One region of the Pseudahrensia aquimaris genome, then DNA from elsewhere that is predicted to be linked to it. Evidence: predicted binding sites of a transcription regulator. Region 1 holds the regulator's gene; the other holds the start of a gene.

Region 1 (15,926 bases):
CACAACAGATATGCCGCACAACAAGATGACCGTTCGTGACGTCTCGGTGTATTATGGCGCTAAGCAAGCCCTTTTCGACGTCGATCTCGACATACGCGAAAAGAGCGTCACAGCGCTGATCGGCCCTTCAGGCTGTGGTAAGTCGACATTCCTGCGGTGTCTCAACCGCATGAATGACACGATCGACATTTGCCGTGTCGAAGGCCAGATTTTGCTGGAGGACGAAGATATCTACGCGCCGGATATCGACGTCGTGCAGCTTCGCGCCGATGTTGGCATGGTGTTTCAAAAACCCAATCCGTTTCCCAAGTCGATCTTTGAAAACGTCGCCTATGGCCCACGCATTCACGGCCTTGCAGACTCCAAGCAAGCGCTAACGGAGATTGTTGAGACAAGCCTCAAGCGCGCGGGCCTTTGGGAAGAGGTCAAAGATCGCCTCGACGAGCCGGGCAACGGCCTTTCCGGTGGCCAACAGCAGCGCCTCTGCATTGCGCGTGCTATCGCCGTGTCGCCAGAAGTCATATTGATGGATGAGCCATGTTCGGCGCTTGACCCCATCGCCACAGCCATTGTGGAAGAATTGATTGATGAGTTACGCCAGCAATACACGATCGTAATCGTGACCCACTCCATGCAGCAGGCTGCACGTGTGAGCCAGGAGACTGCGTTTTTCCACCTTGGATATCTGGTAGAACACGGCGCAACCGAAGACATTTTTACAAATCCCACCGATTCCCGCACGGAGAGTTACATCACCGGACGGATCGGCTAATCGAGGGACTGACCGCCATGCACAACGAAGCCCATATCTCCACCGCTTTCGACAAAGATCTTCGCCAGATTGAAGATCTAGTTGTGATGATGGGTGGCCTTGTCGAAAAACAGATCGAAGACGCGGTCGAGGTCATGACCACCCGCGATCTTGAATTGGCTGATGCTCTGAAAGCCTCCGACAAAGAGGTTGATCGCATTGAACAGGAGATTGGCGAACTTGCCGTGCGCTTGATCGCATTGCGTCAGCCCAAAGCGCAAGATTTGCGAGCGGTTTTGGCCGCCATCAAGGTCGCCGCAGACCTCGAGCGGATAGGCGACTACACCAAGAACATCGCCAAACGCACACATGTGCTGGCCCAAACAGATCCTATAGGCTCGTCAGCCAAAACCATCGCACGCATGTGCAATCTAGTGCGGCAAATGGTGAAAGATGTTCTGGACGCCTATATTGCGCGCAACATTGATCTGGCCGACGAAGTCCGTGCCCGTGACGACGATGTGGACCAGATGAACAATCAACTCTTCCGTGCGCTGCTCACCTACATGATGGAAAATGCCAGTAACATTACACCTTGCATGCACTTGCTTTTCATCTCGAAAAACGTCGAACGCATGGGCGATCACACCACCTCGATTGCTGAACAAGTTCACTTCTTTATCTCTGGCGAATTGCCTGACGACGAGCGACCAAAAGCGGATCTTACAAGCACCGCGTTCGTCACACCAAAATAGAGCGCCCCTAATGGCCCTTTCCGAAAGCGCGAAAATTTTGGTGGTGGAAGACGAACCGTCGCAGCGCGAAATGCTGGTCTACAATCTGGAGCAAGAAGGCTACGCCGTCATCTGGGCAGAAGACGGCGACGAGGCCATTCTGCTGGCAAAAGAAGAAGCGCCCGATGTTATTGTGTTGGATTGGATGTTGCCATCGATTTCCGGCATTGAAGTTTGCCGGCAGCTGAAAGCGTCGGCCACAACTTCCGAAATCGCCATTATAATGCTCACAGCTCGCGGCGAAGAAGCTGATCGAGTGCGGGGGCTAACAACGGGTGCCGATGACTATGTCGTAAAGCCTTACTCTGTGAGTGAGTTGCTGGCGCGGATACAAGTGCGGTTGCGCCACTCCAAGCCTTCAGCGACCGGCGGCATGCTGACTTTTTCCGACATCACACTCGACACAGCACAATACCGCGTTATGCGCGGCGGCAAGGCTTTGAAACTTGGGCCAACCGAATTCAAAATGTTGACAGTGTTCATGGAACGTCCAAAGCGCGTTTGGAGCCGCGACCAGTTGTTAGACAAGGTTTGGGGCCACGATGCGTTGGTTGATCTGCGAACCGTCGACGTTCATGTCGGTCGGCTGCGCAAGGCGTTGAACCGCGACGGAGAAGATAATGTGATCCGCACCGTGCGCGGTGCAGGCTATTCGCTGGACAACGAGGGCTAAGCGCTACTCGTTACCAAATGCTTTGCGACGCAGCTCGCCAACCGCATTGGCATGGGCATCAAAGCCTTCATAGGTGGCGAAAACTTCCGTTTTTGGACCAGTCTCGGCAAGCCCCTGCTCCGTCATACGCCCAAGCGAACAGGCTTTGAGAAAGTTGTGAACGCCAAGCGGAGACCGCGTCTTCGCCGCGCCAGATGTGGGCAACACGCAGTTGGGGCCCATCATGTAGTTGGCCACAGAACCGGGGGTCTGTTCACCGAGAAGAATTTCCGAAGCATTCCGGATATGAGGCAGGTGTTGTTCCGGCTTGGCGCTCAAAATTTGGCAGTGTTCTGGTGCGTAATCGTTGATGAAATCGTACGCAGCTTGGGTATTTTCTGCCAATACGATGCCACCGCTGTTACCCCCCAGAACAGCAGAGGAATAACCCACCCGTTCTTCACTCATATGCGCCCAATAATCCGGAATTGCAGCGCGGGCCGCTTCCGCCAGTTCGCGCGATGTGGTGACGAGAAAGACGGATGAGTCATCACCGTGTTCGGACTCGATGATCGTATCCAACGCAGCTATGCGCGGGTTCGCGGTCTCATCGGCAAAAACGATGCTTTCCGAAGGGCCAGCGGGCATGCCGGGGTCGATTCGATTTGAAAGGACAACTTTTGCCGCTGCCAGCCAAGGGCTGCCCGGCCCCTCGATCTTCATAACGCGTGGAATCGTCTCTGTGCCAAACGCCGCAGCGGCAACAGCTTGGGCGCCACCGGCCTTGAAGACAGTGCGGCACCCGGCAATATCTGCGGCCACCAGTGTGGCGCTATCAATTTTCCCGTCCGGTCCGGCAGGTGTGAGCACCGCCACCTTTTCCACTCCCGCAACAATGGCAGGAATAACACTCATCAGCGTAACGGAAGGAAACGAGCCTTTGCCACGTGGGCTGTAGCAGGCAACAGAATCAATGGCCGTGAAACGCTCGCCCACATGCACACCGGGGCGGATTTCCGTCCACCACTCCATATCCTTGGGCATCTGCATTTCATGGAAACGGCGGATGTTGTCCGCCGAATAACGGAGCACTTCGACAAACTCTGGATCAAGCGAGGAGTAGGCTTCTTCAATTTCCGCTTCGCTCGCTTGCAGGGTGCCGGGGGCGATGTTTGCGCCGTCGAATTCAGCGGCAAATCGGATCAAAGCATCATCACCTTCGGTCCGCACGGCCTCAATGATTGGCGCAACCTTGGCGATGAAAGGCGCAAGATCATCCTCGGCGCGCAACAAAAGCTGCGCGCGCTCAGCTTGGCTCAGCTTAATAAGTTCGTGGAGTGCAACGGTTTGATCGGTCATGATTGTCTTATAGGGCGGCATGAATTGGACTTCTATGCCACCCACCACGCGGCAAATCCACCACAAGCAGCTGCGGCGCTTGCAGCACGATTTTTTGCATGGAAAAGTCGTTTCGTCTTAAAGCCTTGGAATTTCCTCATGCGCGATCTCGAATTACCCGGCCGCTCTCCCGTCCACGCGAAAAATGGCATGGCCGCCACCTCCCATACGCTCTCAACACAAACCGCAATTGACGTTTTGAAGGCAGGCGGCAACGCGCTTGACGCAGCTATTGCAGCTTGTGCTGTGCAGTGCGTGGTGGAACCGGGTTCGACGGGAATCGGCGGCGATAATTTTTGCCTCTTTGCGCCGGAGGGTGGCAATAAGGTGATCGGTTATAACGGCTCGGGCCGCGCACCCGCCGCTGCGACTTTGGAGAAGTTGCGCTCGCTTGGTTTGAGCGAACTTGAACGGACGTCAGCGCATTCTGTGATCGTTCCCGGTGCAGTTGACGCTTGGTGTCGGTTGAACGCTGACCATGGACGCATACCTATGGCGGAGCTGCTTACGCCAGCCATCGATCATGCCCGCAACGGTTATCCGGTTTCCTCAAGGGTCCACACGGATTGGGTGGGGAATGCGGAAATTATCCGAAGCGATGAGAATTGCGCTCGCATATTTTTGCCAGACGGCAAGGTGCCGGCGGTTGGTCAACTGCACCACCAAAAGGGACTAGCGGACGCTTTAGAAATCATCGGCCGTGAAGGGCGCGATGCGTTCTACAAGGGCGAGCTTGCGCAGGAAATGGTGGCGACTTTGCAAGCGAAAGGCGGGCTTCATACGCTCGACGACTTTGCCTCTGCTAAGGGTGAATATGTGACGCCAGTGACAAGCACGTTTCGCGACCTCACAATCCATGAATGCCCGCCCAACGGCCAAGGCGTCATCGCGTTGCTGCTGATGAACATGTTCGAACGGGCGCCAGAAGGTTCGCTTATCTCCGCCGAACGTATTCATTTCGAAATCGAAGCGTGCCGCCGCGCCTATGCCGCGCGTGGGCTGACACTGGCAGACCCGGCACAAGCGGATGTGCCCGTTTCCGGTTTGATCGACAAAGCGTTCGCAGCTGAGTTGGTCGCTTCCATCGACCCCGCCAAAATGGTTGAGCCCGACAACAGCATCCTCATGCCGCGCCACAAGGACACCGTTTACATTTCGGTCGTGGATAAGGACCGCAATGCCTGCTCGTTTATCAACACCCTGTTCTGGGGCTGGGGCGGCGGCATCACGACGCCAAAACATGGTATCGTTCTCACCAATCGAGGCCAAGGTTTCGTGCTCGAAGAAGGCCACCCCAATTGCATCGCGCCGGGCAAGCGCCCGCTGCACACGATCATCCCGGCAATTGTCACGAAAGAGGGGCGCACGGTGATGAGCGTCGGCGTGATGGGTGGCGAATATCAGGCTATGGGTCAGGCACAATTCATCTCGCGCTACATCGACTTCGGCATGGACATTCAAGAAGCGCAAGACGCGCCGCGCTGGATGGTAGATCCGTTTGACGGCGAAGTGGAGATTGAAGGGCCGGTGCCAGACGCTATTGTCGAGCAGCTTCGCGGCATGGGCCATTCCATCGCGCGGTCGACGCGGCCAGTGGGCGGCAGCCAAGCCATTGCGATTGACTGGGAAACGGGCGTGCTAACCGGCGGCAGCGACCCTCGCAAGGACGGCTGCGCCATGGGCTATTAGGCGGCTTCCGCCTTCATCCACTTGTCGAGCGCAGCGATCTGTTTGTCGCTCATCAACATCCCCAGTTTGCTGCGCCGCCAGACGATATCGTCCGCCGTCATCGCCCATTCGTTGGTCATAAGATAGCGCACCTCGGCTTCGCTTAGACCGGCGCCGAATTCTTCGCCCAATTGGTCGGCAGAACTTGCCTGCCCCAGCACCATCGCAATGCGGGTGCCGTAAGCATGGCACATGCGGTCTGCGTCTTTGGGGTCTAGGAACGGGTAGCGCTGTAGCGTTTTCTCCACCAGCGCATTGAAGCTTTCGGTCGGAAAGTCACCACCCGGTAGCGGCTTGGTTCCCGTCCATTTGCCCTTGCGTCGACCAAGCTCGGTCTCAATCTCGTCCATCATCCGCTCGGCCAATTCACGGTAGGTCGTGATTTTTCCGCCGAAAATATTGATCAAAGGCGCACCAATCACATCCGGGTCGCCTTTGCCGCCATCCTGCTTGAAAATGTAATCGCGGGTCGCTTCTTGGGCAGCACTTGCACCGTCGTCATAGAGCGGTCGAACGCCGGAGTAGGTCCAAACGATGCTTTCCTTGGTCACCTCTTGCTCGAAATATTCCGACGCAGCGGCGCAAAGATAGTCAATCTCGTCTGGCGTGATGGCAACGTCCGCCGGATCACCCTCGTAATCGCGGTCGGTTGTGCCGATTAGCGTTGTATCGTGGGTGAAAGGAATAGCGAAAATGATGCGGCCATCGGCGTTTTGGAAAATATAAGCGTTGTCGTGCTCAAACAGTTTGGGCACCACGATATGACTGCCCTGCACCATGCGGACGTTGTGGGCGTCGTTACGCCCGAACGTCTTGCCGAGAACGCTGTCGATCCACGGACCGGCAGCGTTGACGACCAAGCGGGCTGAGAAGTCTTGGGTTCCGCCGGTCAGCGCGTTTCGCGTCGTCACGTGCCACTTGTCACCTTCACGGCGGGCGGAGACGCACTCGTTGCGCACCAAAATCTGCGCCCCATGTTCTTTCGCATCCATTGCGTTCAACACGACCAAACGGGCATCGTCCACCTGACAATCCGAATACTGAAAACCTTTGGTGAACATAGCTTTTAGCGGTTTACCGTAGACGCCGTTTGCCAAATCAACAGTCCTGGTACCCGGCAACAGTTTGCGGCCACCGATGTTGTCATACAAAAACAGCCCCAAACGCAGCAACCAGGCGGGACGAAGGTCTTTGTGGTGAGGCATGATGAAACGCATCGGGCGGATGATGTGGGGCGCGAGCGACCACAGCACTTCGCGCTCCTTCAGAGCCTTGCGCACCAACATAAATTCGTAATGCTCCAAATAGCGAACGCCACCGTGGACCAGCTTTGACGACCAATTGGATGTACCGCTGGCCAGATCGTTCATCTCGCACAGCACTGTTGTATAGCCCCGGCCTGCCGCATCGCGGGCGATGCCGACGCCGTTGATGCCGCCGCCGATAATGAAAACGTCGATGTCTTGCACGATGGTCTGCTTAAAAGTGGTATCTTTGCGTCTGTTCTAACACAGGCAATATCGCGCCGCGACGGGTTGCGGCACTTTATCCGGCGGTGGGCAATTTGAGTGCCGGTAGCAGGACCGAGAACTTTGAGCCCTTGCCGACTTCGCTGGAAACGATCAATCGCCCCCGGTGGCGCGATAGGATGTGTTTGACGATAGCCAATCCCAGGCCCGTGCCCCCTTTTTGGCGAGACCGGCCTGAATCGACGCGGTAGAAGCGCTCGGTCAGACGTGGAAGGTGTTCGGGCGCGATGCCCTGCCCTTCGTCGGTCACGCTGGCAATAAACACCGGCGTGGAAAAGCCCAACGCCTTATCGCGCCGTTCCAAGGCAATTGAGATGGTGCCCTCCGGTTTGGAGTATTTGGCGGCGTTCTCTATGAGATTCTGGAAAACCTGGGTGAGTTGGTCGGCATCGCCAAGCACTGTTGCCGTATTGTCAGCTAGGTTAATATTGAGGTCACGACCCTCGAAGTCTCCGCGTTCCTGCAAAGAAGCTACCACATCTGTGATGACTGCACTGAGATCGACACTGGCAGTCGGCCGCACACGCTCTTGTGCCTCAACGCGGGAAAGCGAAAGCAAATCATCAATCAAGCGGTCCATTCTCGCGGCTTCACGGCCCATGGTTTCAAGAAAGCGCACTTGGGCTTTCGGATCATTTCGCGCCGAGCCTTGCAGCGTTTCAATCAGGCCTGCGAGCGTGGTGAGCGGAGACCGCAATTCGTGGCTAACGTTTGCCACGAAATCCGATCGCATTTGTTCGGCCTCCAGTAGAGGCGAAATATCTTTGAGTACCAACGCTGCTGCGGCTTCATCGTCTACAAGTCGAACCGCCGTAAGCCTAAATGCGGTTCGATGAGGCACTTCTAGGTGAAATTGGGCCATAGAACGGTCCTGACCAGACAGCACGGCGCTTACGCAACGGATGGCCTCTGGGTGGCGCACAACGCGCACCAATTGGGTGCCGTCAATACCTTTCCCCAGGAGAGCATGGGCTGCCTCATTGGCGAACAGTATTGTCCGTGCTGTGTCGATGAGCAGAACCGGCTCGTCAAGGGCGGACAGGATTTGGTGTCGGTTGGCAGGCATTTTTATCGTTTCCCGCCGTACCATCAATCGAAGACGATGGCCGGACCTTCGGACTTCGCATTATCCAAGGACGCGTGAACCTTCTCGGCAATGGCGTTATAGATCGCCGCGTGGGGGCCATCCGGTGCGCTGTCGACAACGGGTGTGCCACCGTCTGAATTGGTGCGTATATCGAGGTGGAGCGGAACCGCGCCCAAGAAAGGAACACCGAGTTTCTCCGCTTCCGCCTTCGCGCCGCCGTGGCCGAAAATATCGGTCTGCTCACCACATTTAGGGCAGATGAATGTCGACATATTTTCGACAATGCCCAAGATCGGCACGGAGACTTTGTTGAACATATTGAGTCCCTTACGGGCATCAATCAAAGCAAGGTCTTGAGGGGTAGAGACGATGACAGCACCCGCCAGCGGCACTTGTTGCGCCATGGTTAGCTGTGCATCGCCCGTGCCCGGCGGCATGTCCACGATCAACACATCAAGAGGTGCCCATTCAACTTCGCGCATCAATTGGGTGAGCGCAGAAATGACCATGGGACCGCGCCAGATCATCGGCGAGTCTTCCGCTACCAGAAAGCCGATGGACATGGCTTTGAGACCCATGGCCTGCATCGGTTTCAGGATACGGCCTTCCGCTTCGGGCTTGCCGGTGAGGCCGAGTAGACGGGGGAGCGATGGGCCGTAAATGTCAGCGTCCAGAATGCCAACGGAGAGGCCGCGGTTGCGAAGACCGAGTGCAAGGTTCACAGATGTTGTGGACTTGCCAACACCGCCTTTGCCGGAAGCGACCGCGATGATGTGCTTCACGCCCGGTATACCCGGTTGAGCGGGCTTTGGTGGCGTCGTTTGAGCGGCAGCTTCAGGCTTGCCGATTTTCGCCGTGGGCATCATCGGTGGCGGAGGTGGCGGGGCCATGCCGCCGCCAGAGGCTGCGCCGGCCCCGAATTTCCGCTCAGCCGTTAGCGCCACCATTGCGGATGAAACACCGTTAATGTTTTCCACGACCACTTGCGCCTTGGCGCGCAGATTTTCCAGCTCCTGAGCGCGCTCAGCTGGAACGGTGAGTGAGAACATCACTTTGGCCTGACCATCACGGGTCGTCACAAAAGGGTCCGACACCATGCCAAGCGACACGATATCACCCTTACCGTCTGGGCCTGCCACTGTGGCAAGCGCCGCGCGGATGTCATCTGCGGTGATGGTCATACGTTCTCCCTCGGCCCCGAAAGGCCGGGGCGACAGTTCTTAACTAAGCAGCGTGCCGAGTTGCATAGCGATACCCATATCGCCTTCGACTTTCAGCTTGCCGGACATAAATGCCATTTGGGCATTCTCTTCGCCTGCCGCAATGGATTCGAACACATCTTTGTCGACCACAACGGTGCAATCAGCTTCGGCTTCGTTGTTGTGAACGCTTGCAGGGTCTGCCGCGCCATCAATCACCATGATGCCGTCATCGCCAAAATCAAATTTCACGACTTTGCCATCAATTGCGCCCTTGGCGGCAACGCGGGTCTGCATTTCTGCTGTCATTTCTTCTAGGGTCATGGGTGCTCCGATGGTGGCATTCAGTGAGTAACTTTTCGTTCCCTTGCCCTTGCCGAAAAGCCAAGCCATAGTCAACATACTACTGAGTATGTTGGGCCGCATCCGCCGCTCAATACCGGCACTATGGGAGGAGACATCCATGCGCGAAGCAGTCATCGTATCCACAGCCCGCACACCGATCGGCAAAGCCTATCGCGGCGCTTTCAACAACACGTCATCACAGACGTTGGCAGGCCATGCCATTGAACATGCGGTCAAACGCTCCGGGCTTGATCCGGCTGAATTCGAAGACGTGGTCATGGGCGCTGCCCTCCAGCAAGGCGTTCAGGCAGGCAATATCGGTCGTCAGGCAGCTTTGAAGGGCGGGCTTCCCGTCACGACCGCAGGCATGTCGCTGGACCGCCAGTGCGCGTCGGGCATGATGGCGATTGCCACCGCTGCAAAACAGATTGTGGATGACCACATGAATGTCTGCATCGGCGGCGGGGTTGAATCCATCTCGATGGTGCAAACGCCGGAAATGCGGATGGGGCCGGACCGCGATCTGATGAAGATGCACCCGCATATTTATATGTCTATGCTGGACACCGCCGAGGTTGTTGCTGACCGATACAACATTTCACGCGATGCGATGGATGAATACGCGTTGCAAAGCCAGCAGCGGACTGCAGCAGCCCAAGAAGCCGGTAAGTTTGACGACGAAATCGTGCCGCTCACCTCCACGATGGTGATGGTCAACAAAGAGACCAAAGAGAAATCCGAGCATGAAGTTACGTTGGAGAAAGACGAGGGCAACCGCCCTTCGACCGATCTGGCTGGCTTGAACGGGCTGAACCCGGTTATGGGTCCGGGAAAGACGATAACGGCGGGCAACGCCAGCCAGCTTTCCGATGGCGCGTCGGCCGCTGTTGTGATGGAAGCCAAGGACGCAGAGAAGCGCGGCATCCAGCCTCTTGGCGCTTATCGCGGCATCGCGGTCGCAGGGCTTGAGCCAGACGAGATGGGCATTGGGCCTGTCTATGCTGTTCCGCGCCTGCTGGAGCGTTTCAACCTGAAAATGGACGATATCGGCCTGTGGGAACTCAACGAAGCGTTCGCAGTGCAAGTGCTTTATTGCCGCGACAAGCTGGGCATTCCCAACGAGCTGCTGAACGTCAATGGCGGCGCGGTTTCCATCGGCCACCCCTATGGCATGAGCGGCGCGCGCATGGTTGGCCACGCGCTGATCGAAGGCAAACGTCGTGGTGCGAAATATGTTGTTTGCACCATGTGTGTTGGCGGCGGCATGGGCGCTGCTGGCCTGTTTGAAGTTTATTGAGAGCGCTGAATCATGGCTGATATTGAACTCACCAAGAATGGCCGCATCGCGACCATAACCTTGAACCGTCCTGAAGCCCGCAACGCCGTTACACGGGACGGGTGGATGGATCTGCTGTCGATGCTGCAAGACGTGGCAGCGGACGATGAAATCGGATGTGTGGTGCTGACTGGCGCGGGCGATGCGTTTTCTGGCGGCGGCGATGTTAAGGACATGGTCGCGAGGCTTAAAAGCACCGAGGAAGACGCGCCGATTGATGAACAGCAGAAGTTCATCCGCCACATCGTAGAATCATCACGCCTGCTTCACACGATGCCAAAGCCTACAATCGCCGCCATCAACGGCGCGGCCGCAGGTGCGGGCCTTTCGCTGGCGCTGGCTTGCGACATGCGGCTGATGGTGGAGGATGCCAAGCTGACCACGGCTTTTGGCAACATCGCGCTGTCGGGCGACTTTGGCGGCGCGTATTTCCTGACGAAAATTGTCGGCACAGCAAAAGCGCGGGAGATGTTTTTCATGCCGCTGCCCATGACCGGCAAGGAAGCGGCGGAAGCTGGCGTGGTGAACCGCGCCGTGCCTCGCGATCAATTTGACGCCGTTCTGGGCATGATAACGCAGCATATCGGCAACGGCCCCACGAAGACATACGACTTCATGAAGCGCAACTTGAACCTCGCGCTGAACAGCACGCTGGACGATTATTTCGATCAGGAAACAATGCTGATGACGCTGTCTTTCACATTCGAAGACCACCGTGAGGCGGCGACAGCTTTCGTTGAAAAGCGCCAACCAAAATTCAAAGGCAAGTAAGCCATGACTGATTCCGTTTCCATCGAATGGCGTGACAAGATCGCAGTAATCTGGATCGACAATCCCCCCGTCAACGCCCTGTCGCACCATGTGCGTGTGGGAATCGTGGAGCGCGTGAAAGAAGCGGTTGATGCGGGAGCAGAAGCGGCTGTTCTTGCAGGGCGCGGTGGCACGTTCATCGCCGGTGCTGATATCCGCGAATTCGGTAAACCGCCGATGGAGCCGATGCTGCCGGAAGTCTGCGATATTTTGGAAGCGACCGACATGCCGCTGGTCGCTGCCATTGAAGGCAACACGCTGGGAGGCGGTTTGGAAACGGCATTGGGCTGCCATTTTCAGGTGGCCGACGCCAAGGCAAAAATCGGCCTGCCGGAAGTTCTGCTCGGCCTCCTTCCCGGCGCGGGCGGTACGCAACGCGCGCCTCGGGCGATTGATGATCCTGCAGAAGCGTTGGCGATGATCACAAGCGGCAAACCTGTGAGCGGAACCAAAGCGTTCGAGATCGGGCTGGTAGATGCGGTTTCGCAGGGCAATACGGTGGATGATGCGGTTGAATTTGCAAAGGGCGTTGTCGGGCAGGATATGACCGATCGACGGCTTTGCAATCAGACTCGCGAAATGACGCCTGAAATCGTCGCTGTCTTCGATGAAGCGATGCCGAAAATCATCAAGCAGGCCAAGGGTGCCATCGCGCCCGTGAAAGCTGCAGAATGCGTGAAGGCAGCGTTCGAATTGCCGTTCCGCGAGGGTTTGGCGAAAGAGCGCGAGACTTTCATTGAACTGGTTCAGTCTGATCAATCAGCCGCCCTGCGCCACATATTTTTTGCTGAACGTGCTGCTGCTAAAGCACCGAAGGATGTGAAAGGCGAGCCACGCACCATCAAGAAAGTTGGCGTGATTGGCGCCGGCACGATGGGTGGCGGGATTTCGATGACGTATATCGAAGCCGGTTTCCCCGTCACGCTGCTGGAAATGAGCGATGAAGCGCTGGACCGTGGCCTGACCACCATTCGCAAGAACTGGGAGCGCGGCATCAGGAGCGGTCGCGTAACCGCCGAACAGGTTGAAGAGCGAATGGCGCTCTACACCCGCACAACGGACTTCGCTGACCTCGCCGATTGCGATCTCATTATTGAAGCCGTTTTCGAGACGATGGACATCAAGAAGGAAGTTTTCGGCAAGCTCGACAAGATCGCCAAGCCCGGCGCGATTTTGGCCACCAACACGTCCTATCTGGATGTGGACGCTATCGCTGCGCAAACCTCCCGGCCGCAAGACGTTTTGGGCATGCATTATTTCTCTCCCGCTAACATCATGAAACTGCTGGAAATTGTTCGTGCCGAAAAGACGGCAGACGATGTTTTACTCACCGCGCTCGACATGGCGAAAAAAACGCGCAAACAGCCTGTCGTTGCTGGCGTCGGCCACGGCTTTATCGGCAACCGGATGCTCACCCCGTATATTCGCCAAGCGAATCTGCTGGTGCTGGAGGGTGCAACGCCGGAGCAAGTTGACAAAGCTTTGACCGATTTCGGCTGGGCGATGGGCGTGTTCGCTGTGAGCGATCTGGCTGGGTTGGATATCGGCTACAAATCCCGCGCTGACCAAGACCTCTCCGACGACGAGCGGCGGGTTTACACGATCGCTGATCGTTTGGTGGAGGCCGGTCATTTGGGTCAGAAATCCGGCTCTGGTTTCTACTCCTACGACCCGGAAACACGCGCCCGCACGCCGAACCCTGAGGCGCTGCGCATCATGGAAGAGGTGCGCCGCGAAATGGGCATCAACACCCGCACGATCACCGATGAAGAGATCATTGAGCGCACGCAATTCGCGCTCGCCAATGAAGGCGCACACGTGTTGGGCGAGGGCGTGGCGCAAAGCGCAGGCGATATCGATGTGGTCTATAACTACGGCTACGGCTATCCGCGCTGGCGCGGTGGGCCGATGAAATATGCCGAGACGGTGGGGCTGGATAAGGTCGCCGCGAAGTTGACCGAATGGGCAGACGGTGCCGGAGGTGTTCACTGGAACCCGTCGGATCTGCTGATGGAAGCCGCCGAGCAAGGCGACGGATTTGACGGAGTGAAAGCATGAACCTGTTCGACCTCTCTGGCAAAACGGCCATCATCACTGGCTCCTCACGCGGCATTGGCAAGGCGATTGCCGAACAAATGGCGGCGCACGGCGCCAAAGTCGTCATCTCCTCACGCAAGCAAGATGCCTGCGATGCAGTGGCGGCGGAACTGAACGAGAAGCATGGCGCGGGAACGGCGCTGGCGGTGGCGTGCAATATCTCATCAAAGGACGCGCTTGAGAACCTCGTCACAGAGACCAAATCCGCCTTTGGTGACATTCATGTTCTCGTCTGCAACGCTGCATCAAATCCCTATTACGGGCCGATGGCTGAGATTGAGGACGAGGCGTTCGCCAAAATTTTGCACAACAACGTCATTGCCAACAACCAGTTGATCGCCATGGTCACGCCAGAAATGATTGAGCGAAAGGATGGCTCGGTTGTCATCGTATCATCCATCGGCGGCATCAAAGGATCGCCTATCATCGGCGCATACTGCATCTCCAAGGCGGCGGATTTCCAACTGGCACGCAATCTGGCCGTAGAATACGGCGCTCACAATGTGCGGATCAATTGCATTGCGCCAGGGCTGATCAAAACCGATTTCGCCCGCGCGCTTTGGGAAAATCCTGACAATTTGAAAGCCGCGCTTTCCACTACTCCCATGCGCCGCATTGGCGAGCCAGACGAAATCGCAGGCGCCGCTGTGTTCCTAGCGTCAGACGCTGGGCGATATATGACGGGCCAGCAAATCGTCATCGACGGTGGTCAAACCATTACATAAGGGCAATCACATGAGCGATCTTGAAACATTCCGCGCGGAGACCCGCGCTTGGCTGGAAGAAAACTGCCCTGCCGACATGCGCGATGGCGCTAAAGACGAGGCATCATCTTGCTGGGGTGGCCGCAAGTGGGAATTTACGTCCGAAGGCCAGAAGATTTGGCTTGAGCGCATGGGCGCACGCGGCTGGACTGTACCCACATGGCCGAAGGAATATGGTGGCGGAGGCTTGAACAAGGCGGAAGCCGCCGTCCTGCAAGAGGAAATGGACGCCATCGGCGCACGCAAGCCTCACGATAATTTCGGCATCACCATGCTTGGGCCAGCCATGCTTCACTTCGGCTCCGAGGAACAGAAGCGCGAGCATTTGCCAAAGATCGCCCGCGGCGAAATTCGGTGGTGTCAGGGCTATTCAGAACCGGGTGCAGGCTCCGACCTTGCCTCGCTTCGCACCAGCGCGGACGATGGCGGCGACCACTACATCGTCAACGGCCAGAAAATCTGGACCTCCTATGCAGACCGCGCGGACTGGATTTTCTGCCTCGTGCGCACCGATAAGGACGCGCCAAAGCACAAGGGCATTTCGTTCATCCTTTTCGACATGGAAAGCGAGGGCGTTTCCACAAAACCGATCAAGCTTATCTCCGGCTCATCGCCCTTTTGCGAGACGTTCTTCGACAACGTGAAAGTGCCGAAGCAAAATCTAGTTCACGAAGAAAACCGGGGCTGGGACGTCGCTAAATATTTGCTCACGCATGAGCGCGAAATGATCGGCGCCCTGTTTGGCTCAATGGGCGGTCCTGCGCTGGGTTCGCTGGCAGTGGAAGAACTCGGAACCGACGAAATGGGCCGTGTAGACGATCCACTCTTGCGTTCGAAACTTGTGCAAGCGGAAATCGACAGCCTTGCCTTTTCTGCCCTGTTGGAAAGCGTGGAAGCGAAAAATGGCGCCGGCGAAAGCCTCGGTGCAACGTCGTCAGTGTTGAAGTATTACGGCACGGAGCTGAACAAGCGCCGTCACGAATTGATGATGGAAGTGGGCGGCAGCGAAGCTATGGAAGTCGGGCAACGTTCGTCTGACTGGCTGCGCACCAAGGGCAACTCCATCGAAGGTGGGACGAGCGAAATCCAGCTTCAGATCATCGCCAAGCACATCCTCCAAATGCCGGGTGCATAGGCCATGATTTTATCTGACGATCAACAGATGCTCCGCGAAGCTGCGGCTGGATTTCTTTCCGAGAAAGCGCCTGTTTCCGCTCTTCGCGCCCTGCGCGACAAGGGTGAAGACAAGGGGTTTGACCCGGACCTTTGGCAGGAAATGGCGCAGATGGGTTGGGCGGGAATCATCGTGCCGGAAGACGCGGGCGGCGCCGAGTTCGGCCTAGTAGGCGGTGGGCTAATCGCGATGGAAATGGGGCGGCATTTGACGGCGTCCCCGTTTTTCAGCACCGCAATTGTAGCGGCAAGCGGCGTCTCGG
Region 2 (15,926 bases), on a different contig from region 1:
CATCAGGGAAAGGCGGGGCCGTCTCTGTGCTGCGCTCCTTTGCCTTAAACGGCTTTTTCGGCTTATCGGAACCATAAGCCTTTTTCGGGCGGGGCCGTTCGTCGCCGTTGTCAGAGTTACCCTTGTAAGGTTTTTTGAATTTCGGATTGGGTGCATAGGCTTCAAATTCAGGCTTGTTCTCCTGAATGGTCACCCGAACGTTTTTTTCCAACGTCATTTTTGGGCCAATAGATTGTACGAAGTCATCCATCTTTTCCGCGTCGAGTTCGATGTGGGTTTCGCCCTGCTGGATTTTGATGAATCCGATATCGCGCTTGGAGATATTGCCAGCGTTGCACAAAAGCGGAATGAGCCAGCGTGGCTCCGCGTTTTGCTTTCGGCCCACTGAAAGGGTCATCCAAACACTGTTTTCAAAGTCTTGCCGTTGCTTGGACTGGCCCTTGGCTGGGCCATCTTCAAACTTGCGCTTGGTCGGCGTGTTGACCGAAACGATCTCAATGTCTTCCGGCGCAGATTGTTCAGCACGGCGCTGGCGAAGAAAGGCGGTGGCAATCTGCTGTGGCGTGAACCGTTCCAGCAACCGCTCGGTGAATTCAAGCTCGCGTTCCCCGGCAGGATCGGTGAAAATCGTATCGGCCATCAAACGCTCTTCGTCGCGAAGGTTCACTTCGTCTGCAGAAGGCGGGTTGGCCCATGTAGCTTCCAGTTTGGCGAAGCGCAGCAAGCGTTCGGCCTTTGCGCGGGTCTTGTTTTCAGCCATCAAGACACTGACGCCCTTGCGCCCTGCCCTGCCCGTGCGACCAGAACGATGTAGCAGTGTTTCAGGATTTGACGGCAAGTCGGCGTGGATCACCAATTCCAGCTTTGGCAGGTCAATGCCGCGGGCAGCAACGTCTGTTGCAATGCACACGCTGGCGCGGCCATCGCGCAAAGACTGCAACGCCCGGGTACGCTCGTCCTGGCTCAATTCGCCGGACAGGGCGACAACTGCAAAGCCACGGTTGTTGAAGCGGGCGACCATGTGGTTGACCGTGGCGCGGGTGTTGCAAAACACCAGCGCGTTTTCAGCATCATAATAGCGCAGCACGTTGATGATGGCGTTCTCGCGTTCGCGCGGCGCGTTGACCAAAACACGATATTCAATATCGCCGTGCTGATCGCGCTCCTGCTGCGTGCTAACGCGAACTGCGTCACGCTGATAATTTTTTGCCAGCTTGATAATTGGCGCAGGAACGGTGGCCGAAAACAACAGCGTGCGTCGCTCCTCCGGCGTTTGTTCCAGAATGAATTCCAAATCATCACGAAAACCCAGATCGAGCATCTCGTCCGCTTCGTCCAGAACCACAGCACGCAGCGACTTGGGGTCAAACGCATGGCGCGAAATGTGGTCGCGCAGGCGGCCCGGTGTTCCCACCACGATATGCGCACCGCGCTGTAGATCACGGCGTTCGGCGCGAATGTCCATGCCGCCGATTGTGGAGACAATCACCGCGCCAGTTTTGGCGTAAAGCCAGTCCAGTTCGCGCTTCACCTGAAGGGCTAGTTCGCGGGTGGGTGCGACGACCAACGCCAAGGGTTGTGTGGGCTTGTCGAGGCGATCTTTGCCGTCAAGCAGCGTGGGCGCAATGGCCATACCGAAGGCAACCGTTTTGCCGGAGCCGGTCTGCGCAGACACCAACAAGTCGGCATCGCGCAAGGCGGGATCCAGAATGGCGGACTGGACGGGGGTCAATTGGGAATAACCGCGCTCGGTTATGGCTTTTGCCAGCGGCGGAGCGATGCCCAGCGCGGAAATGTCTGTTGGGCCGGTATCCGTGGATTCAATGTCCACGGGATCGGGGGCCACACTGTCTGTCATGTCGAATTCTTTCGGGTCGGTCGCGCGATCAACAATTGATGGGGAGCGTGGTGTCATGAATGTGACCCGCTCCGGCGCTGCGGGCAGGCTTACGGTGCCTTGGGCATAAAGGGAAGAGGTAGCAGGAGCAAAGTGGGCACCTGCGGTAAATGAAAAAGCCCGCAACTTTCGCTGCGGGCTTTTCCGGGTTTGTTAAACGTAGAAGAAAGCGCGAGGCTTAGCTTGCGTCTTCTTCGTTCTTTTTCAGGGCTGCGCCGAGGATGTCGCCGAGCGAAGCGCCGGAGTCGGATGAACCGAACTGCTTGACGGCTTCTTTTTCTTCGGCAATTTCCAACGCCTTGATCGACAGATTTACCTTGCGGTTTTTCTTGTCGAACACGATGACACGGGCGTCCAGCTTCTGGCCGACCGAGAAACGCTCCGGGCGCTGCTCGTCGCGGTCGCGGGAAAGATCGCCGCGGCGGATGAAGGCTTCAATGTCGGTATCGACAATCTTCACTTCCAAGCCACCGTCGATCACTTTCAGCACTTCGGCTGTAACGATCGAGTTCTTGCGGATTTCGCCGCTGTCGCCGCCGTCCATTGGATCAGTGCCGTCAAGCTGCTTGATGCCGAGCGAGATGCGCTCTTTGTCAACGTCAACGTCCAGCACCACGGCCTTGACCATGTCGCCTTTGTTGAAGTTCTCGATGGCTTCTTCGCCAGACATGTTCCAATCCAGATCGGAGAGGTGAACCATGCCATCAACATCGCCGTCGAGGCCGATGAACAGACCGAATTCGGTCTTGTTCTTCACTTCGCCTTCAACAACCGTTCCCTGCGGATACTGGTCAGCGAACGTATCCCACGGGTTGGAGAGGTTCTGTTTCAGGCCGAGCGAGATACGGCGCTTGGCAGGATCGACTTCCAGAATAACGACTTCGACTTCCTGAGAAGTGGAGACGATTTTGCCCGGATGAACGTTCTTTTTCGTCCATGACATTTCGGAAACGTGGATCAGACCTTCAATGCCCGGCTCCAGCTCCACGAATGCACCGTAATCGGTGATGTTCGTGATGCGGCCCGTGACTTTTGAATCGGTCGGATATTTCGCGCCGATTGCATCCCACGGATCGCTCTCAAGCTGCTTCATGCCGAGGGAGATACGGTGCGTATCCTGGTTCACGCGGATGATCTGAACTTTGACCGTTTCGCCAATCGACAGAATTTCTGTCGGATGGTTCACACGGCGCCATGCCATATCGGTCACGTGCAGCAAGCCGTCGATGCCGCCGAGGTCCACGAACGCACCGTAATCGGTGATGTTCTTGACCACGCCTTCGACGATCTGACCCTCTTCGAGGTTCTGGACGATCTCGCTGCGCTGTTCCGCGCGGCTCTCTTCCAAGACTGTACGACGAGAAACGACGATGTTGCCGCGGCGGCGATCCATTTTCAAAATCTGGAAAGGCTGCGGTGTGTTCATCAGTGGAGTGACGTCGCGGATGGGACGGATGTCTACCTGCGAACGCGGCAGGAAGGCTGTTGCGCCATCCAGATCGACGGTGAAACCGCCTTTGACCTGGTTGAAGATAACGCCTTCGACTTTTTCTTCCGCTTCGAATTTCTTCTCGAGCTTGATCCAGCTCTCTTCGCGGCGGGCTTTGTCGCGCGAAAGCACGGCTTCGCCCATCATGTTTTCGACGCGTTCGAGGTAGACCTCGACCGTATCGCCAACCTTCAGGCCACCGTCTTTTGCGGCAGCGCCAAATTCTTTCAGTGCGACGCGGCCTTCAACTTTGAGGCCTGCATCAATGACGGCCATGTCTTTTTCAATGGCAGTCACAATTCCTTCAACAACGGTGCCTTCCTGGATGGAAACAGCTGCGAGGGATTCGTCTAGGAGGGCTTCGAAGTCCTCCATCGTGGGGTTCATATCAGACATTTATGCTCCAAATTGGCCACGCGCGGATTGTGTTTTAAAATGCGGGTGACCGGGCGCCGGGGTTTGTGTTTGAAAAAGCCTCAATCGATGCCGGGTTGTCCGGGTCGCGGACAGCCCTTGAAGTGATGGCGCAGTAAGCGTCGATCAGGCGGTTATTTTGAGCGGTTGGGAAGGCGCGGATAGACGCCCTTTGGTGCAACTTCTTGCTCTGGCTGGCCGACAACGCAAACTGCGATGACCAACGTGGCGGTTTCTTATGGGGTTTTGCCAAATTTGGCAAGAGAAAGTGGCTGTAAAGCGCGATACATGGCGCGCCATTGCTCAAGCCGCTGCGCGTGGTTTGCTGCTTGGTTGGCGCGGGGTGTAAAAGCGCGGTCAAAAGCTGGTTTTAGCGCCACTTCGGCAAGGGTGTGATTGCCCGTTGCAACCATAGCCAGACGCGCTGCGCCGAGGGCCGGGCCGGTTTCAGAACCAACGTAACGCTGGATTGTCACATCCATCGCGTCCGACATGGTTTGCAACACGAAATTGCTGCGAGAACCGCCACCGATGGCGGCAACGGTAGAAATCGGGCTCCCTGCCTGTTCCAAGCATTCACGCGCATCGCAGAATGTGTAGGCAATCGCGTCTACCACACTGCGCATAGCGCTTCCGCCGTCTGTGCTCGGGGTAAGCCCATAGAAGCTGCCTCTGATGTTTGCATCATTGTGCGGCGTGCGTTCACCCGTGAGGTAGGGCAGGAAAAGCGGCGCATCGCTGGCCGCTTCTGCTTTCGTCAGCAGCGAGGCTATATCTTGGCTCAAAAAGTCTGCAAGCCATGACATTGGGCTTGCGCCGTTGAGCATGGCAGCCATTTGGAACCACCGATCTGGCACGCAATGGGCGTAGCAATGCACAGCCGTTTGAGGCGCGGGCTTGTATCTCTCGTTGGCAACGAAAAGCTGGCCGGATGTGCCGAGCGAAACAAAGGCATCACCTTCGTTGACCGCTCCAATGCCGAGCGCACCGGCAGCAGCGTCCCCTCCGCCTGCGGCGACCGGGATGCCCGCTTTAAGAGCAAGGCTTTCAGCAGCGCTGGCGGACAAGCCACCCGTGATTTGCGTACCCTCGTGCAGCTTGGGAAGCCAAACAGGGTCGGTTGCGCTTGCTGCGCACAAACTATCATCCCACTGACGCAGCTTCTGGTTCAGCCAGAGGGTGCCGGCAGCGTCTGCCATGTCTGTTGCCATTTCCCCGGTCAGACATAGACCCACATAGTCTTTTGGCAGCAATATATGAGCGATGGCGTGATGGATTTCCGGCTCGTTTTGGGCGCACCACAATACTTTGGGTGCCGTGAAGCCGGGCATGGCGGTGATGCCTGCAGTCGTTTCGATATCACCCAAGGCGGCATTCATCTCGTCGCATTGCGGAGCGCTGCGGCCATCGTTCCACAATATCGCGGGGCGCAAGACTTTGTGATGTGCATTGAGCAATACCGCGCCGTGCATTTGCCCTGAAAGGCCAATGGCTTGAATGTCACCCCAGCGCGCACCCAAAAGTTGCGCCAGTTTGGAGCAGCAGATTTGAGTAGTCGCCCACCAGTCTTCCGGGCTCTGTTCGCTCCACCCCGCTTGCGGTTGTGATACCTTCAGCGGGGCATCACTGGTCGCAAGCACGGTTTGGTCTTTATCCACAACGAGCGCTTTGACCGCCGATGTACCTATGTCGATACCCAGATACATCCAGCGGTCCTTAAGCGTTGGGCTTGCGGTGCTGTTCGATGATCTGCATGGCAGCCTCGAAGGCAGCGTCGATGCTCATATCACTGGTGTCGATAGTGGTCGCGTCCTGAGCGGGTTTGAGCGGACTGTCGGCGCGTCCCATGTCTCTCGCATCCCGCGCTTCGATATCGGCCAGAATAGTCTCGAAACTCGCATCCGTGCCGCTCAAGTTTCCGCGCTCCTGAACTTCAGCCCAGCGGCGACGGGCCCGCACCTGCGGCGAAGCGATGACATAGAGCTTCACCTGAGCATCAGGACAAACGACCGTTCCGATATCTCGCCCGTCCAACACCGCCCCTGGCAACGCGTTGGCGAAAAGGCGCTGCTGCTCCACCAGAGTTGAGCGAACCAGCGACATAACTGCCACTTTGGACGCCGCCTCACCAATCTTGTGTTGAGCCAGCACGGATTTCTCCAGCGCTCCCAAGTCGATACGCTTGGCGGCGGCAACGGCAGTCGCCTCGTCGTCAAGCGGCTCACCCGCGCTTAATAGAGCATGGGCAACAGCTCGGTAGGTCAAACCGGTATCAAGATGGCGCAAGCCCAGAACTTGCGCGATGCGATGGGACAGCGTTCCTTTTCCGGACGCAGCGGGGCCGTCTATGGCAATGATGAAAGGCTCAGTCATTCCTTGCTGCTATCGCAACACAAGAGCAAACTCAATGAAATTAGTGCGGGTGATCGCGCCAGTCGACGTTGCCATTTCCGGCTGTCACATTGCTTTCATATTGGTGTCATCAAATTGCAACTACCGGGGTCCAATGGTGTCTTAGGGCATCCGTTGGCGATGCTAATGAAAGAGGAGTGCACACCATGATGGATCAAAATCACGTCCACCCTATCGACGATGAAATAAGTTTTGACGAGTATGACGAAATCATCAATCCAAAGTCTGAAGACAACGATTTTGATGCCGTTGTCGAACGTGCCATCTCGCGCCGTGGGTTCTTGTCAGGCGTCTTGGCGATGGGGTCGGTGGTCGCTGTTGCTGGTGCCACAACGGCCCTAACACCCCTTTCCGCGCAAGCCGCCACCCGGCGCTTTGGCTTTGAAGGCGTTGCCGCCAACACTATGGACGATATCACCGTGCCAAAGGGGTACAATGCGCAAGTCGTTTCGCGCTGGGGCGATGCGCTGTTTTCTGAAGCGCCCGATTTTGACGAAACCACGCGAGGCACCGGTGAAAGCCAAGCGCTTGCGGTGGGCGACAACAATGACGGCATGAGCATCTTCGCCGATGGCGACCGCAAGATCATGGTGTTGAACAACGAATACACCAACCGAAAGATCATCTGGGGCAACAATCCCGATGGCAAGGCGCTTACCGATGATGACGTCATCAAGGGCAAGAACGCTCACGGCTTGACAGTTGCTGAGGTGAAGGACATCGACGGCAAATGGCAGATCGTGAAAGACTCGCCAGTGAACCGCCGAGTCACGCCCGATACGCCGATGGAAATTACCGGCCCCGCGGCGGGACATGATCTTATGAAAACCGCTGCCGACCCCACTGGTACAAAAACGCTGGGAACATGGAACAATTGCGGCAACGGTGAAACGCCTTGGGGCACCTATCTGGCCTGTGAGGAAAATTTCAACGGCTATTTCTCCGCAGCCAATGAGGACCACAAAGTCTCCGACGAGCTGAAGCGCTACGGCGTTTCGGCCAAAGACTGGGGATATGGTTGGGCAAGGGTAGATGAGCGGTTTGACGTTTCCAAACACCCGAACGAACCCAACCGCGCAGGCTATGTGGTGGAGCTTGATCCGCGCGACCCAAATTCGACGCCAAAAAAACGCACCGCGCTCGGTCGCTTCAAGCACGAGAACGCGGAAGTTGTTGTCAACGCCGACGGGCGCATCGTGGTCTATATGGGCGACGATGAACGCGGAGAGTTTCTTTATAAATACGTCTCTGACGGCGTATATGCGGAAGGCGGCGATACCGACGACCTGCTGACGAACGGCACGCTCTATGCTGCGAAATTCGACGATACCGGAAGCGGGCGTTGGATGGCGCTAACGCCGGAAACGACCGGCATGGACAAGGCTGAAATCTGCATCCACACCCGTCAGGCCGCCTCAAAAGTCGGAGCGACGACGATGGATCGCCCGGAATGGGTCGCCGTCAATCCGTTGAAAGCGGAAGTGTATTGCGCACTCACCAACAACAAGAACCGCGGTATCAAACCCAATGCCGGTGGTGATCCTACACCAGTTGGCGGACCAAACCCGCGCGAAGCCAACAAATACGGTCAGATCGTTCGCTGGCGCCCGGCCGACGGCGATCACACAGTCGAAGAGTTCTCATGGGATCTTTTCGTGATGGCGGGCAATCCAACGGTTCACAGCGATGCCAATGCAGGCTCGGAAAACCTGAATGCTGGCAATATGTTCAACTCGCCCGATGGACTGATGTTTGACCAAAAAGGACTGTTGTGGATCCAGACCGACGGCAATTACTCCAACAAGGATGATTTTGCTGGAATGGGAAACAACCAGATGTTGGTGGGCGACCCGGCGACGGGCGAAATCCGCCGCTTCCTTGTGGGTCCGAATGAGGCCGAAATCACTGGCATGGCATGGTCGCCGGACCGCAAAACACTGTTTGTCGGCGTGCAGCATCCGGGCGAACGCGGTAATTCCCATTGGCCGAACGGTGGCGATACCGTTCCGCGTTCTGCAGTGGTCGCAATCCGTCGCGATGATGGTGCCGTTATTGGATAATGCCTACAAAATCGGTCGCCCGTAAGCCCCTATCGCGCGGCCCAAACTGGGGAGATCAGAAATGATCTCCCCTTTTTCTTGTCTGGCTCCCATCGCGTTCACCAATCTCCCACATGCCGCATGGAACTTCGAAGCTTTCCGGCCTATATGATCGGCAATAATGCAGTTCGAGTTTGCCGATATGACCTCTCCCAGCGATACAAACCGCGCCACAGCGCCGGAAGATATGAGCACAGCCTACGGCTTCACCCGTGTGGGCGAAGGCGAGAAGCAAGAGAAGGTGAACGACGTTTTCCATTCAGTCGCGCGTCGCTACGACATAATGAACGATCTGATGTCGATGGGCGTTCACCGAATTTGGAAAACGGCCATGGTGTCGAAGGTCAATCCACCAAAACGCCCCGGCTGGAAATCGCTGGATATGGCAGGCGGCACCGGCGACATCGCGTTCCGCATCATCGAGGCTTCCCACCGCAATGCGCACGTCACTGTCTCCGACATTAACAGTTCCATGTTGGCCGAGGGCGAAGAACGGGCACACAAGAACGGGCTGATCGACAATTGCGATTTTGTTGAAGCCAATGCGGAAGAATTGCCATTTGAGGACAATTCGTTCGACGCCTATACAATCGCTTTCGGCATCCGCAACGTACCGCGTATGGACCATGCATTGTCTGAGGCCTATCGCGTTTTGAAACCGGGCGGGCAGTTTCTGTGCCTTGAATTTTCGGAAGTGGATGTGCCGTTTCTAGAGCGCTTTTACGAAGAGTGGTCGTTTAGGGCTATTCCACCCATCGGCAAAATGGTCACCGGCGATGCGGAGAGCTATCAGTATCTGGTAGAATCGATCCGCAAATTCCCCAATCAAAAGCGGTTTGCGTCTTTCATTAGCGAGGCGGGTTTTTCACGCGTAGACTATCGCAACATGACGGGCGGAATTGCCGCTCTCCACACAGGCTGGAAAGTTTAAGCGTTTCATATGGCCGGTATTCGATCATGGTTTTCGCTGGCGCGCGCAGCATGGGTGCTGATGCGCGAAGGCGTGGTGACGGCCCTGCCGGAAGAAGGCGCACCGCCACCTGTGCGCTTGGCCAAATCCATCGCAAAGGTTGTGCGCAGAAGACGGGCAGTGGACGCGCCCCAAACCAAGATTCTCGCCAATGCACTCAACAGGCTGGGGCCAAGCTGGGTGAAGCTTGGACAGTTTCTCGCCACCCGTCCTGACATTGTGGGCGAGAGCATTTCACGCGATTTGGAAATGTTGCAAGACCGGATGGAGCCGTTCGACATCAAGTACGCCCGTCGCACGGTTGAGGCCACATTGAATCGCGATGTGGATACTCTGTTTGTCGATTTCGGCACGCCTGTTGCTGCCGCCTCCATTGCTCAAGTCCACAAAGCAAGGGTGCGGGATAAAGACGGCATTGAACGCGATGTGGCGATCAAGATTATCCGACCTGGTGTGCGCGAGCGCTTCAACTGGGATTTGGAAACATTCTACACCGCCGCCCATTTCATAACCCGTTGGTTCCCTGCCGCACGGCGGCTGATGCTTGTGCAGAGCGTCGATATTTTGGCTGAATCCGCCAAGCTGGAAATGGAATTGCGGGTCGAAGCTGCGGCTTTTTCGGAAATGGCTGACAACGTGAAAAACGACCCCGGATTTCGAGTGCCGGAAATCGACTGGGAGCGCACGGGGCGCGATTGCCTGACGATGGAATGGGTCGACGGTATCAAGATGAATAATATGGAGGCTTTGCGGGCGTCGGGCCACGACCTTGCAACTGTCGCCAACAATCTCAACCAGAGCTTTTTGCGCCATGCCATGCGCGACGGATTTTTCCATGCCGACATGCATCCCGGCAATCTGTTCCTCGCGCCCGACGGTGACATTGTGGCTGTGGATATGGGCATTGCGGGACGATTGAGCAAACCGGAGCGACGGTTCCTCGGGGAAATCCTCTACGGTTTTATTCAACGCGACTATCGCCGCGTGGCAGAAGTTCATTTCGAGGCTGGTTACGTGCCACGCGGCAAGGATGTGGATTCTTTCGCCCAAGCGCTGCGTGCCGTTGGTGAGCCGATCTATGGTCGTACCGCAGAAGATATTTCCATCTCGGCGCTGTTGGCGCTGTTGTTCGAAATCACTGAATTGTTCGAAATGCGCACGCAGCCGCAATTGATCTTGCTTCAAAAAACGATGGTTGTCGTCGAAGGCGTTGCTCGAAAGCTAGACCCGAATTTCAATATGTGGACTTCTGCTGGTCCCGTAGTTGTGCCCTATGTTACGCGTCTGATCGGCCCTCTTGGGCGGCTGGACGAGGCTCGAGACGGGTTCAAGGCCGTTGAGCAACTGGCGCGCCAAGCACCGATCTTTGCCAAGCGTGCGGAAGCACTTTCGCAGGAAATTGACGCCATGGCCGCCAATGGTGTGCGGCTGGACAAGCCCACAATCGAAGCCATCGGCAAAGCTGAAGCCCGCCACTCACGCTCCGGCCGTGTGGCACTTTGGGTGATTGCAGCAAGTCTAGCTGCTTTGGTTTGGAAACAGTTCGTGTAAAGCTGTCACCATGAAGCAGACACTCTCCCAGCGATCCATCCTTCTCGTCATCGGCGGCGGAATTGCTGCCTACAAGTGTCTCGACCTGATCCGTCGCCTTCGCGAGCGCGGGGCGGATGTGCGGGTGGTGATGAGCGAAGCGGCCCAACAATTCGTAACGCCGATGAGCGTTGGTGCAATTTCCGGTGGCACGGTTTTCACCGATATTTGGGACCGTGAGGCGGAGCAAGATATCGGCCATATCCGGCTGGCGCGCGAAGCTGATCTCATCATCGTTGCCCCTGCAACTGCCGATTTGATGGCGAAGATGGCGAACGGCTTGGCGAACGATCTGGCAACAGCTGTTCTGCTTGCCACCACCGCGCCTGTCTTGGTCGCGCCTGCGATGAACCCCGCCATGTGGGACAACCCAGCCACGCAACGCAATGTTGAAACACTTTCGCTCGATGGTAAGCACTTCGTCGGTCCGAATGAGGGCGAGATGGCCGAAAGTGGCGAAGCTGGCGCGGGTCGCATGGCAGAACCGATGGAAATTCTTCGCGCAGCAGAAGACTTGCTCGACAACACGCCCAAGCCACTGGCGGGCAAACGGGCTATCGTCACTTCTGGCCCAACGCGGGAAGATATCGACCCCGTGCGCTATATTTCCAACCATTCTTCCGGCAAACAGGGCCACGCAATCGCGGCGGCGCTGGCACAAGCGGGAGCCGAAGTTCTGTTGGTTTCTGGCCCGGTATCCATTCCCGATCCACACGATGTAACCGTGGTCAACGTCATCTGCGCAGTTGATATGCAGCAGGCCGTTGATCGCGCCCTGCCCGCGGACATTGCGGTTTTCGTGGCGGCGGTTGCGGACTGGCGGGTCGACAGCCAAGCGAGCGAGAAAATCAAGAAAGACAAAAGCGGAAAACCGCCCGCGCTTTCAATGATAGAGAACCCAGACATTCTAGCCGGTGTGGGCAACGGCAAAAAACGCCCTGCTCTCGTTGTCGGCTTTGCGGCTGAGACGGAAAATGTGGTTGATCACGCACGCGCCAAATTGGCGAAAAAGGGTGCGGACTGGATTGTTGCCAATGATGTATCGGAGGAGAACAATGTATTTGGCGGCGATGCCAATACAGTGCGGCTGATCTCGGCTCATGATGACGAGGCTTGGCCGAAAATGAGCAAAGAAGACGTCGCAGCAAAGCTCGTGGAGCGGATAGCCCAGCGCTTTGAGACAGTCTCCGTTTAGCGGGCAGCTTTGACACGTTGCATGGTGCATATCGCTGCGCCATAAACACTGCAAACACCGATAATCCTTGAGATCAACTCCATGAAATTTTCCGGCACCAAAGACTATGTTGCAGGCGAAGACCTAACCACCGCTGTCAACGCAGCCATTACGCTTGAGCGTCCGCTTTTGGTGAAAGGCGAGCCCGGCACTGGAAAGACCGAGCTTGCCTTACAAATCGCCTCTTCACTCGGTTTGCGAATGCTGGAATGGAACGTGAAATCCACCACGAAGGCCCAACAAGGGCTTTATGAATACGATGCAGTTTCGCGTCTGCGTGATTCTCAGCTTGGTGACAAAAAAGTTGAAGACATTCGCAACTACATCAAGAAGGGCAAGCTGTGGGAAGCGTTTGAAACCGATGAAAAGGTTGTGCTGCTGATCGACGAGATTGACAAAGCAGACATCGAATTTCCAAACGACCTGCTGCAAGAACTCGATAAAATGGAGTTCTATTGCTACGAGTTGGACGAGACGGTGAAGGCGAAAAACCGCCCTATCGTGATCATTACCTCAAACAACGAGAAAGAATTACCGGACGCTTTTCTGCGCCGCTGTTTTTTCCATTATATCTCGTTCCCGGAAGCCGATGTTCTGGAAAAAATTGTCGACGTCCACTATCCCGGCATCAAACAACGGTTGGTGCGCGAGGCGTTGACGCAGTTTTATGAAGTGCGCGAAACACCCGGCTTGAAGAAAAAACCTTCAACGTCGGAAGCGCTGGATTGGATACGGCTGCTGGTTGCGGACGATGTCGAGCCGGAAACGCTGCGCGAAAAAGCGACCAACGCCCTGCCAAAGCTACACGGAGCACTGCTGAAAAACGAGCAAGATGTGCACCTGTTCGAGCGCCTTGCCTTTATGGCGCGGCGGCAGGGCAGCTAGCGTTCGACACTAAAATTTAGTGGATGATACCGGCGACAATGGCGTTATAGGCCTTCGTCAAACGCTGGAAGTCAGCAACGCTGCCGCCTTGATCGGGATGGGCGCGCATTGCGAGTGTGCGGAAGCGATGCTTCAACTGCTCAGCATTGTAGCTCAATGTCGGATCTAACTGCATGATGCGGTAGTTTGCGGCCATTGCTTCAGCTTCGGCGCTTGCTACGAAAGCGTTCTGGGTCTGAGAAGCCCGCTCGCGGTTGGCAGCTTCCATCCGGTTGGTATGGGCTTGATCACGGCGAAAATCCGCTTCCTGATACAACATACCTTTGCGCACGAAACGAAGACCCATTTCGTGGCCACGGCGCCATGCAACCTGACAACGCGCAACCATATCGTCTGCGCGGCAAATCAGCATGAACGAATTCGGAAGGTCCGCCGGGCGGGCGACGGAAATACGGGCACCGCCCGTTGAAATATCACGGATCGTGCAATCCATTATATCGTTGTCACCATCGACACTGATCTTGGCAGAGCGAATGACCTCGCGACGCTCAGCGCGCTGCTTTGGCTCTTTCACCACTTTTGCATTGACCGCATTCAGCCCACGCGGGCGAACAGATGGCTTGAACATTTTCCCTGCCTGTAAGTGTTTCCCATATCCCTATCGGTTAAAGTAAAGAGAGTTTCTTTACATTAGATTGACGCAAGGAAACCGTAGGCGTGCAGGGGCATGGGCAGCCTCAATTCGTCTAACAGGGTTAGCGACGAGTTAATTCGAGCATCTGAAACAGCGATCAGGCGGCGGCTTTCCGCAGGCTTCCGACGATATCGTTGACCACAGTCTCAACCAACTTGCTGTCATCCCCCTCGGCCATGACGCGTATCAGCGGCTCCGTGCCTGATTTGCGGATGACAAGGCGGCCAGCGTTTGCCAATTGCGATTGGGCATCAGCAATAGCCTCTTTAACCGTGGATGTTTCGAGCGGGTCACCGCTGGAATACCGCACGTTTTTCAAAACCTGCGGCACGGGCTCAAAACGGCGGCAAACATCGCTAACCGGTTTGTCCCAGGTCTTGACCACGCACAGCAGTTGCAGTGCGGCGACAAGACCGTCGCCCGTCGTAGCATAGTCTGACAAAACGATGTGGCCAGACTGCTCACCACCAACATTCCAACCGTCTTTGCGCATACGTTCAACAACATAGCGGTCTCCCACTGGCGTGCGGGCGAGCGACAGTTTCTGGTCTTGCAAGAAACGCTCAAGACCGAGATTGGACATGATTGTTGCCACGATGCCCGGGCCTGAAAGACGTTCGCGCTCTTTCCAGTTTTGTGCGACGACGGCCATCAATTGATCGCCGTCCACCACATTAGACTTCTCGTCGACGATAATCACCCGATCAGCGTCGCCATCAAGCGCGATGCCAATATCGGCGCGAACTTCGTTCACCTTGCGGGCAAGATTTGCCGTATGGGTAGAGCCGCATTCGGCATTGATGTTCACGCCATTGGGCTGATTGCCAATTGTAACGACTTCAGCGCCAAGTTCCCAAAGGGCAGCTGGCGCGCATTTGTAAGCGGCACCATTGGCGCAATCAACAACCACGCGCAGGCCGTCTAAGGTCATTGCTCGCGGCAAGGTGCGTTTGGCGAACTCAATGTAACGCTCATCCGCGCCATCAACGCGGCTGGCGCGGCCGATTTTGTCGCTGTGCGCGAGACTGTCGGTCATATCAGCATCAATGAGCGCTTCGATTTTGCGTTCAATCTCGTCGGAAAGTTTGAAGCCATCTGGACCAAAAAGTTTGATTCCGTTGTCATGATAGGCGTTGTGAGAAGCGGAAATCATAACGCCAATATCTGCCCGCAACGAACGGGTGAGCATCGCAACAGCCGGGGTCGGCACAGGGCCAAGCTGGAAAACATCCATGCCTGCGGCTGTGAAACCGGCAACAAGAGCGTTTTCGATCATATAGCCGGAGAGCCTCGTATCCTTACCGATAACGACGCGGTGGCGATGGCTGCCACGCTTGAAGGTGAGGCCAGCTGCCATCGCCACCTTCATGGCGACTTCAGCAGTCATCGGTGACTTGTTCGCGTATCCCCGAATTCCATCGGTCCCGAAATATTTCCGATCACTCATACTATTGCCCATTTCCTTTGTGGCGATCCGCGCCAACATGCCGACAGAGTTTAGACGCAGAACTGGCTGCTTCCAGTCAATAAGCTAAGGGAGACTCCCCCAAAACTAACCATCGCGGTGTTTTTAGCGTTGTTCCCCGGCACAACAAATGCCCAACGGTTGGAGAACGTCTAACAGATATCGTTTACAGTCCGCTTCAAGAATTGTGACGAATTGTTTCAATTGCTGCTCGCAGCATTATGCGTTCCCGTTGTTAATAAACAAAAAACCCCGCCAAATCGACGGGGTTTTCGTGTTCTTGGTTAAATACGGGAGCGGGCCAAGCCTTACGTTGGCAAGGGCTCCATTCCACCGGCATCAGGGGCATCGCCTTTTTTGGGCTTGGACGAGCCGGACTTTGGCACTGCGCTACCACGCGAAGGCGGTGTGTCGTCGCCCAGATCGCGCGATGGTGGTTTTCCATCAAGCAGATCATCAATTTCGCTGCCAGACAGTGTCTCGTATTCAAGAAGACCCTGAGCCAATGTTTCGAGGTCTTTTTTGCGCTTGGTCAGGATGCGCTTGGCTTCCTTCCAGCCATCATCAACGAGACGACGCACTTCCTCGTCAATAATCTGGGCAGTTTCTTCCGACACATTCTTGGATTGCGCAACGGAGTGACCGAGGAAGACCTCTTGTTGGTTTTCACCGTAAGAGACCTTACCGAGCTTGTCGGAAAAACCCCACTGGGTCACCATTGCACGGGCCAAGCGGGTGGCTTGGTCGATATCCGACTGTGCGCCAGAAGTGACGTTC

What was found. The regulator PhoB, encoded in region 1, activates phosphate uptake and scavenging genes when phosphate is short. The targets are predictions, from matches to a motif close to TGTCATNNANCTGTCAT.
Region 2: a site for PhoB is predicted at 6,256-6,272, ahead of ACFQ14_RS13105 (PhoX family protein). Genes of this name have one in related genera too.

What each region holds. Positions count from the first base shown of each region.
Region 1 covers NZ_JBHTJV010000003.1:687,182-703,107, forward strand. The annotation lists gene pstB (phosphate ABC transporter ATP-binding protein PstB) at 1-772, shown strand, start outside; gene phoU (phosphate signaling complex protein PhoU) at 790-1,506, shown strand; gene phoB (phosphate regulon transcriptional regulator PhoB) at 1,517-2,218, shown strand; gene hisD (histidinol dehydrogenase) at 2,222-3,556, opposite strand; gene ggt (gamma-glutamyltransferase) at 3,695-5,284, shown strand; gene glpD (glycerol-3-phosphate dehydrogenase) at 5,281-6,795, opposite strand; gene ACFQ14_RS06755 (ATP-binding protein) at 6,869-7,918, opposite strand; gene ACFQ14_RS06760 (Mrp/NBP35 family ATP-binding protein) at 7,942-9,120, opposite strand; gene ACFQ14_RS06765 (SCP2 sterol-binding domain-containing protein) at 9,160-9,462, opposite strand; gene ACFQ14_RS06770 (acetyl-CoA C-acyltransferase) at 9,602-10,780, shown strand; gene ACFQ14_RS06775 (enoyl-CoA hydratase-related protein) at 10,793-11,590, shown strand; gene ACFQ14_RS06780 (3-hydroxyacyl-CoA dehydrogenase NAD-binding domain-containing protein) at 11,594-13,687, shown strand; gene ACFQ14_RS06785 (SDR family oxidoreductase) at 13,684-14,451, shown strand; gene ACFQ14_RS06790 (acyl-CoA dehydrogenase family protein) at 14,462-15,625, shown strand; gene ACFQ14_RS06795 (acyl-CoA dehydrogenase family protein) at 15,629-15,926, shown strand, end outside.
Region 2 covers NZ_JBHTJV010000012.1:35,715-51,640, forward strand. The annotation lists gene ACFQ14_RS13085 (DEAD/DEAH box helicase) at 1-1,915, opposite strand, end outside; gene rpsA (30S ribosomal protein S1) at 2,076-3,782, opposite strand; gene xylB (xylulokinase) at 4,037-5,506, opposite strand; gene cmk ((d)CMP kinase) at 5,517-6,173, opposite strand; gene ACFQ14_RS13105 (PhoX family protein) at 6,359-8,272, shown strand; gene ubiE (bifunctional demethylmenaquinone methyltransferase/2-methoxy-6-polyprenyl-1,4-benzoquinol methylase UbiE) at 8,454-9,242, shown strand; gene ubiB (2-polyprenylphenol 6-hydroxylase) at 9,252-10,832, shown strand; gene coaBC (bifunctional phosphopantothenoylcysteine decarboxylase/phosphopantothenate--cysteine ligase CoaBC) at 10,843-12,066, shown strand; gene ACFQ14_RS13125 (AAA family ATPase) at 12,148-12,990, shown strand; gene ACFQ14_RS13130 (PilZ domain-containing protein) at 13,007-13,618, opposite strand; gene glmM (phosphoglucosamine mutase) at 13,782-15,131, opposite strand; gene ftsH (ATP-dependent zinc metalloprotease FtsH) at 15,458-15,926, opposite strand, start outside.